Regions from separate parts of the Pontibacillus sp. ALD_SL1 genome, predicted to be linked through region 2. Evidence: riboswitches for the same ligand, from Rfam matches in the RefSeq annotation. Region 2 holds a riboswitch; the other holds the start of a gene.
The links. Region 2 has a riboswitch for FMN ahead of IMZ31_RS15050 (ECF transporter S component). Riboswitches for the same ligand answer to the same signal wherever they lie in the genome.

Region 1 (3,418 bases), 660 kb from region 2:
TGGTCTGCAGTCGTTTGAACACTGTCCATTAACTGTCCATTTAGGAAGGACATAAATGTCTCACTTTGATGAAGGTTATATGATTTAAGCCGATCCATTACCGTTTGAGTCATGTATGGAGTGAGTGCGATTGAATTGGGGTTCACGTATTTAAGAAGCTTTGGCCAGTCTTTCCACCGGTTTGGTGGGAATACGGGTAGATCTAAGAGCAGCTTATCAATGCGAGATCCGATCCTAAAGACCTCTTCATAAAATCGTTTCACTTGTTGGCTGCTTGCTGGGAATGCTCTGTCGACCTCTTGATACCATTGGTCTGTTTTCTGATAGTAACGAATCGTATCATTTGGTGTATAAATGTTCATGATCGTTTCAAGAGAGGTCATAGGAGGTAGTTCTATTTCAAGCTCTTCGAACAATCGTTTTAATACACCACCTTCTTCAAACCCCATCCCAACGGTAGCGCCAGCACCGAAGCGGTAACCATGGCGGTCGAATTTACCAGCACAACCACCAAGCTCATTAGAAGCTTCAAGCACAGCAACCGAATATCCCTTTTTAGCAAGCCTTGCAGCTGACGTTAATCCTCCAAACCCAGCCCCAACAACAATTACATCATACCGCTCCATATCCATACACCCTCTCACGAAACTTTACACCCATTATACAGCACCCTCCTTACACTGTCTTACGTTAGTAGGCTAAAGCGTGCCGGACACGCGTTGATGCTTTAGAGGGCTGCAGGGTGTCTGGCACGCGTCAGTGCTTTAGAGACCTGAAGGGTGTCTGACACCCTTCAGGTCATTACTGTGGTAAAGCGGGTGGCTTTGTTTTGAGGGGGAGGTGTGGTACGTTGGGTATAGTTAGGTTTTACTCTTAAAGGAGGCAGCACCATGCCAAAGCATTCTTTTCAACTCACAGCAGAATGGCCCGGTGGGCGCAATACTGTTGGTCAAATAGAGACAGATCGATTGAAAACCGAAATTTCAATTCCGCCAGAGATGGATGGACCAGGAGTCGGTACGAACCCTGATGAAATGCTTCTTGGAGCGGCAGCAACGTGTTATATCATCACACTTGGCGCAATGATTGAACGCGCTGAACTCCCTCTTCATGAGATGAGCATGACCTCAGAAGGGATTGTAGATGTAACGAAAGGTGTCATTTCATACGAAGAAATCATTCACCGTCCTGTAGTTTCTCTAAAAGAAGGGGCGACTGACGCTCAGTTTGAGAAGCTAAAGAAGCTTGTTGAAAAGGCGGAATCAAGCTGTATGATCTCAAGAGCGGTACAAGGCAATGTGAAGATCTCGCTTGAACCAACACTCTCGATTCAATAACGTCTAACTTTAGTATAGTGAAGCGTGCCTGGCACGCATTGGTACTTTAGTGTGATAAAGCGCATGGTGGGGTGTTTTTTCGTTGCGTGAGATTGTAAAATAAATTATAGTGTAAGTGTACAATGGAATATTGATAATCGAATAGTTCCTTCGGGGTCGGGTGCAAATCCCAACCGGCGGTGATCAAGCTTCGTCTTGCTAGCCCGCGACCCGCAGAGCATGCTCTGCGGCTGATTTGGTGAGAAACCAGAGCCGACGGTTAAAGTCCGGATGGGAGAAGGAATAGGAGTAGACTTTACTGGTGAAAAGTATAAAATCAGCAGTAGTCAGAAAATTCTGGACGTATGTCCGTTTTTAAACACTCAATTTAGACCCTGGGGTAAGTGTATCTTCCTCAGGGTTTTTTATATGGAATTAGACAAGAGGTGGGAATGTGAACCAGGATAATATGTATATGAGAACAGCCATAGAAATGGCCCAGGCTACCCAAGGCCAGACTTCACCAAATCCAGCCGTTGGAGCTGTTGTCGTTAAGAATGGAGAGGTGCTTGGTATGGGGGCTCACCTAAAAGCAGGGCATGCGCACGCTGAAGTCCATGCATTGAACATGGCGGGAAGTGATGCGGAGGGAGCAACCATTTATGTGACGCTCGAGCCTTGCAGTCACCACGGCAAAACTCCACCTTGTGCAGACCGGATTGTAGAAGCAGGTGTTAAACGAGCTGTTATTGCGACTCTTGATCCGAATCCACAGGTAGCTGGTCGAGGTGTAGAGAGGCTGAAGAAAGCAGGCATTGAAGTCATCATCAATGTATTAAAAGAACAAGCTGATGATTTGAATGAAGTCTTTTACCACTACATTTCAACGAAAACACCTTACGTGACTCTTAAGAATGCGATGTCTCTAGACGGGAAGATTGCAACGGTTACGGGTGAGAGCCAGTGGATCACAGGTGAAGATGCGAGGGACGATGTCCATCATGATCGTCATAAACACGATGCCATTTTAATCGGTGTAAACACGGTCATTCAAGATCAACCTAGGCTGACGACGCGTTTACCTGATGGCGGAAAGAATCCTATTCGCATTGTACTGGATACGCATTTGCGCACTCCTGTTGAAACACCCCTAATTCAAAACCCCGATGCCCCAACTTGGTTAGTAACAGGCAATAACGTTACGGAAGTACAAAGAGAAAAATATAAAGCTTTTCCACATGTGGATATCCTCACTGTAGCCCATTCACGTGTAACCGTAGAAGAGGCTCTCCATCTGCTTGGAGAAAAAGGGATTACCTCCATTTATGTTGAGGGAGGAGCGACAGTAAATGATGCATTCTTGAGAGCAGGTTCTGTACAGCAGGTCATTACCTATATCGCTCCTAAAATGATCGGAGGTCAAGATGCCCCAACGCCGGTTGGCGGTCAAGGAATCAAGGCCCTCAGAGAAGCTCTAAACCTTCAAATCAAAGAGGTCGTTCATCTTGGCAACGACTTGAAAATCGTATCAAAACCTAACCGTTAGAGGTGAAACGATGTTTACTGGAATTATAGAAGAAATGGGTTCTGTAAAAGGAATCAAACAAGGACAAGAAGCAATGGAAATCACGGTAACGGCTCAAACCGTCTTAGAAGATGTCCACCTTGGGGATAGCATATCCGTTAACGGCGTATGCTTAACGGTAACGGATTTTACTTCCTCAGAAGCGCGGTTTGATGTAATGCCTGAGACATTTCATGCAACGAATTTGCGTGAGATCAAAACAGGGAGCAAGGTGAACCTGGAACGCTCAATGAAAGCAGATGGTCGTTTTGGCGGTCATATGGTTTCAGGGCACGTAGATGGTGTCGGAACAATTACGAATAAGAAACAAGACTCCAATGCCATTTACTATACGATTGAGCTTCCGGAAGATTTAATGGACTATTTTGTTTATAAAGGGTCAGTTGCCGTGGATGGCACAAGTTTGACGGTATTTGGTGTAGAAGGGCAGACCATTTCCATTTCGCTCATCCCTCACACAGTAGAGCACACAGTTCTCGGTGATAAAGGCAAAGGGGACCGTGTAAATATTGAGATT
Region 2 (3,418 bases):
GGGCGTAATTGGTGTAAATGCGCAGCACCATGGTGGGTTAAAGGGTGATTTTGGCCTTGATGATCTATTTATTGACTGTGGAGCTAAATCCAAAGAGGAAATGGAGAAGTTCGTTCAAATTGGTGATCTTGCTGTGTATAAGCGTGAACCAGAAATTATGATGGACAGGTACATATCAGGGCGCGGGTTGGATAACCGTACCGGTGCCTTTATTGTAGCAGAAGTATTGAGGAAGCTGTCTGAGAAGGATATTAATGTTGGTGTATATGCAGCGAGCACTGTGAACGAAGAAACGAATATGGGTGGTGCGTATTTTGCAGCCGCTGGCCTTGAACCGACCATGGCGATTGCTGTTGACGTAACCTTTGCGACAGATTATCCACATGTGAATAAGAACAAGCACGGAGATATTAAGCTAGAAGGTGGCCCTGTTTTAGCGAAAGGTGCGCCAATCAATATTAAGATAAATCGTTTATTAGAAGAAGCTGCGAGGTCTAAAGGGATGAGCGTTCAATATGAACTCACTCCCCGTATGACTGGTACCGACGCCGATAAGATGCGTCTGACCGGGAAAGGTGTTCCGATTAGTCTCGTATCATTGCCCCTAAGATACATGCATTCACCAGTCGAGACAGCGAGTCTTCAGGACATTGATGAAGAAATTGATCTTCTCGTTACGATGATTGAAAATATGACAGGTCAGGAAAGTCTCAACCCGTTAGAAGATTGATCAAGAACAAGGGATAGTAGACCCCGAGTCACCACAGAAGTGATTCGGGGTCTTTCCTTTTTAAATTTTAATATCAGGTGTTTTTTTGAAAGGATTATATGTATAATGAGAACATATGTTCTTTTTTTATGGAGGGATAGTTATGGAGAAAGAAAGTAATAGTCAATACCGGGGGACAATTAAGTGGACCAGCTTGATGTTAACAGAGCACATTGCAACGTTGAAAGAAGTCTGGAAAGAGGATGAACGGGTGAAAAAAGGGTTGATCGAAATGGATAAGGCTGTTGAAGTTGATTTTTTAGTAAGGAGAGCCTTGAACGATTCTCTTCCAGTTCAACTTCGTTACTTTTATGGAGACTCGTTGTGTGAAGAAAGTGTAAAAATTTCTGCTCTTGAGGCGGGGAATAAGAAACTTAGAGTTATAAAGTTAGCATGCAAGTCTGAATTATCGATAGACATTCGTGCGATTACAGATATTAAAATACTATAATAATCAAGATCCTGCTCACCATATAGCAAGCTGGCATATACTATAGTGCTTGAGTATATTTACCTTGGGAATAGCAATGGAAAAGTGAATGAGAAAGAAAAATGAATGGATGTTCATTTTGTGAAACATTTTACTGTTCAAATTCTCAATTAGCAGTTATAATGAGAATTGTACTCAACTAAATACGATTCCATCTTCGGGGCAGGGTGAAATTCCCGACCGACGGTGAGGGACCCACTTGGTGTTCTAAGTCCGTGACCCGCTTGGTACGTGTGTGTACCGATCGGTGGACCTGGTGAGAATCCGGGACCGACAGTTACAGTCTGGATGGGAGAAGATGTAGAGCGAAAAATAGGTATATATGATACCTTTATTTCTCTATGGACTTTTATCAACCCCTGAAGCGACCTTTATGCTTGAGGGATTTTTTGATGGAATGCACTATAGCAGATTATTCGCTCACCTTCATCTGGGATGTGAATCGAGAGTAAAGATGAAGGAGGAGATCGATGATGAAACCAAGAGGTCAGTCATCCAAATTATTCAAGCTCATTACGCTCTCGTTAATGAGCACCATATCACTATTACTAATGCTGTTGGACTTCCCGCTACCATTTTTGCCAGCGTTTCTGAAAGTGGACTTTAGCGATGTTCCAGCCTTGTTTGCAGCATTAATCTTTTCACCGGTAGCCGGTATTATTGTAGAGGCTATGAAAAATGGCCTTCACTTTATGCTAGGAAGTGGAGATCCGATCGGGGCAAGCGCAAACTTCTTAGCGGGAGTTATGTTTATCTTGCCGGTTTCCTTGCTATACCACCGTTTCAAGAGTGTGAAAGGTGTAGTATCTGGTCTAGTGACGGGGACAATTGTAATGACACTCGGTATGTCTGTGTTAAACTATCTTGTAATCCTACCAGCCTACACATGGTTGATGGGCTTTGAAGTAGCAGGATCAAAAATGGCCTATGTAACAGCGTTTATTATGCCGTTTAATGCCGTGAAAGGCATTATCGTAGGAATGCTCTTTGTTCCGTTATTCGTTAAAATGAGGCCATGGTTTGAACAGAAACAAACGAAATCAATAAAAGCTGCATAGCAATAGATATATATAGAAATCCCTTGCACGCGATGATGCAGGGGACTTTTTTTGTATATTTGAATACTCGAAGCTGAGAGAATGTTCCGTTAACACTAGTGTGTGGAGTAAGGTGGGCCGGGAAACTATTCGCTTTCCGCAGGCGGTCCCTCACGACGTGGCGGTTTTCGTTGAACTTTAGAGCTTTCTCCCTCACTGCGTTCGGTGCTGGGTCTCGTCGACATCTTTCTCCTATAGGAGTCACACAGTTTCCAGTCCCATCTTTGCCAGATGCGAAGGAAAGGAAATATGTTCTTATAAGTAAGGGGAGAGCCTTTTCTGTAACGGACCGTCTCAAATACGGTGTTTGATAAAAAAGAGCATCACACTTGAGGAGTGTGATGCTCTTTAGAGTTGAATCTAAACGTCGCGACGTTGTTTGATGCTGTAATTTGTATGAGCGACAACGGTTTTCTCGAAGTCTAAATTACGCTCGTGAAAATCGTCCATAATCGTCATGTCGCAGACAACGGAATTTTCTAATTTAGAAGAAGTGACAACAGCTTCTAACTGTTGGCCGTTTCTTTGGAAGGTGATGATATCCCCTTCGGTTGCTTTATCTTCTTCTTTTACTTTTACTTCTTCTTGTTGTTCTTCTTCTGCATTTTTCTTTTCAAATGCAGCATTAACTAAATCTTTGCTCATATTTTCATCAGCCATGAGAAGTTCCCCTTCCTAGTGAAATGTAATGGAGTTTTGTTTTCGTTTGTGTCAAGATTCAGGCCAAGGGTTTCCTTATCTATACCCTTATTCATGGGCCGTCATTCTCCCTAGAGTATTACTCTAACATGATTCTTTTTTCTATTTAAACAAGAAGTTTAAATAGAATCAATAACTTCTTCATACATTTTAATGGATTTGTTAACCGTTTACAAAGGCAATGCAGGTTTTCTTACCTACATTAGAAATGTTTCGGTTGGGTTTAACCTATAAAAAGTAAATGCTAAATACGTAGCGAACGTTGTCCAAAGGAGGTATGGCACAAGGAGCCATGAACTAACCTTATTGTACTTGCGGATTAAAATAATTAGTATACTAGTGGTAACGGCCACTAAAAAAGTA

Region 1: it holds a riboswitch for FMN, as region 2 does, so the genes downstream of both, ribD (bifunctional diaminohydroxyphosphoribosylaminopyrimidine deaminase/5-amino-6-(5-phosphoribosylamino)uracil reductase RibD) here and IMZ31_RS15050 (ECF transporter S component) in region 2, are expected to answer to the same signal.

Annotation. Positions count from the first base shown of each region.
Region 1 covers NZ_CP062974.1:3,626,796-3,630,213, reverse strand. The annotation lists gene IMZ31_RS18000 (phytoene desaturase family protein) at 1-626, opposite strand, end outside; gene IMZ31_RS17995 (OsmC family protein) at 891-1,337, shown strand; FMN riboswitch at 1,480-1,623, shown strand; gene ribD (bifunctional diaminohydroxyphosphoribosylaminopyrimidine deaminase/5-amino-6-(5-phosphoribosylamino)uracil reductase RibD) at 1,792-2,862, shown strand; gene ribE (riboflavin synthase) at 2,873-3,418, shown strand, end outside.
Region 2 covers NZ_CP062974.1:2,970,199-2,973,616, reverse strand. The annotation lists gene IMZ31_RS15060 (M20/M25/M40 family metallo-hydrolase) at 1-730, shown strand, start outside; gene IMZ31_RS15055 (YolD-like family protein) at 873-1,220, shown strand; FMN riboswitch at 1,409-1,563, shown strand; gene IMZ31_RS15050 (ECF transporter S component) at 1,730-2,317, shown strand; gene IMZ31_RS15045 (YkvS family protein) at 2,717-3,016, opposite strand; gene IMZ31_RS15040 (TspO/MBR family protein) at 3,253-3,418, opposite strand, start outside.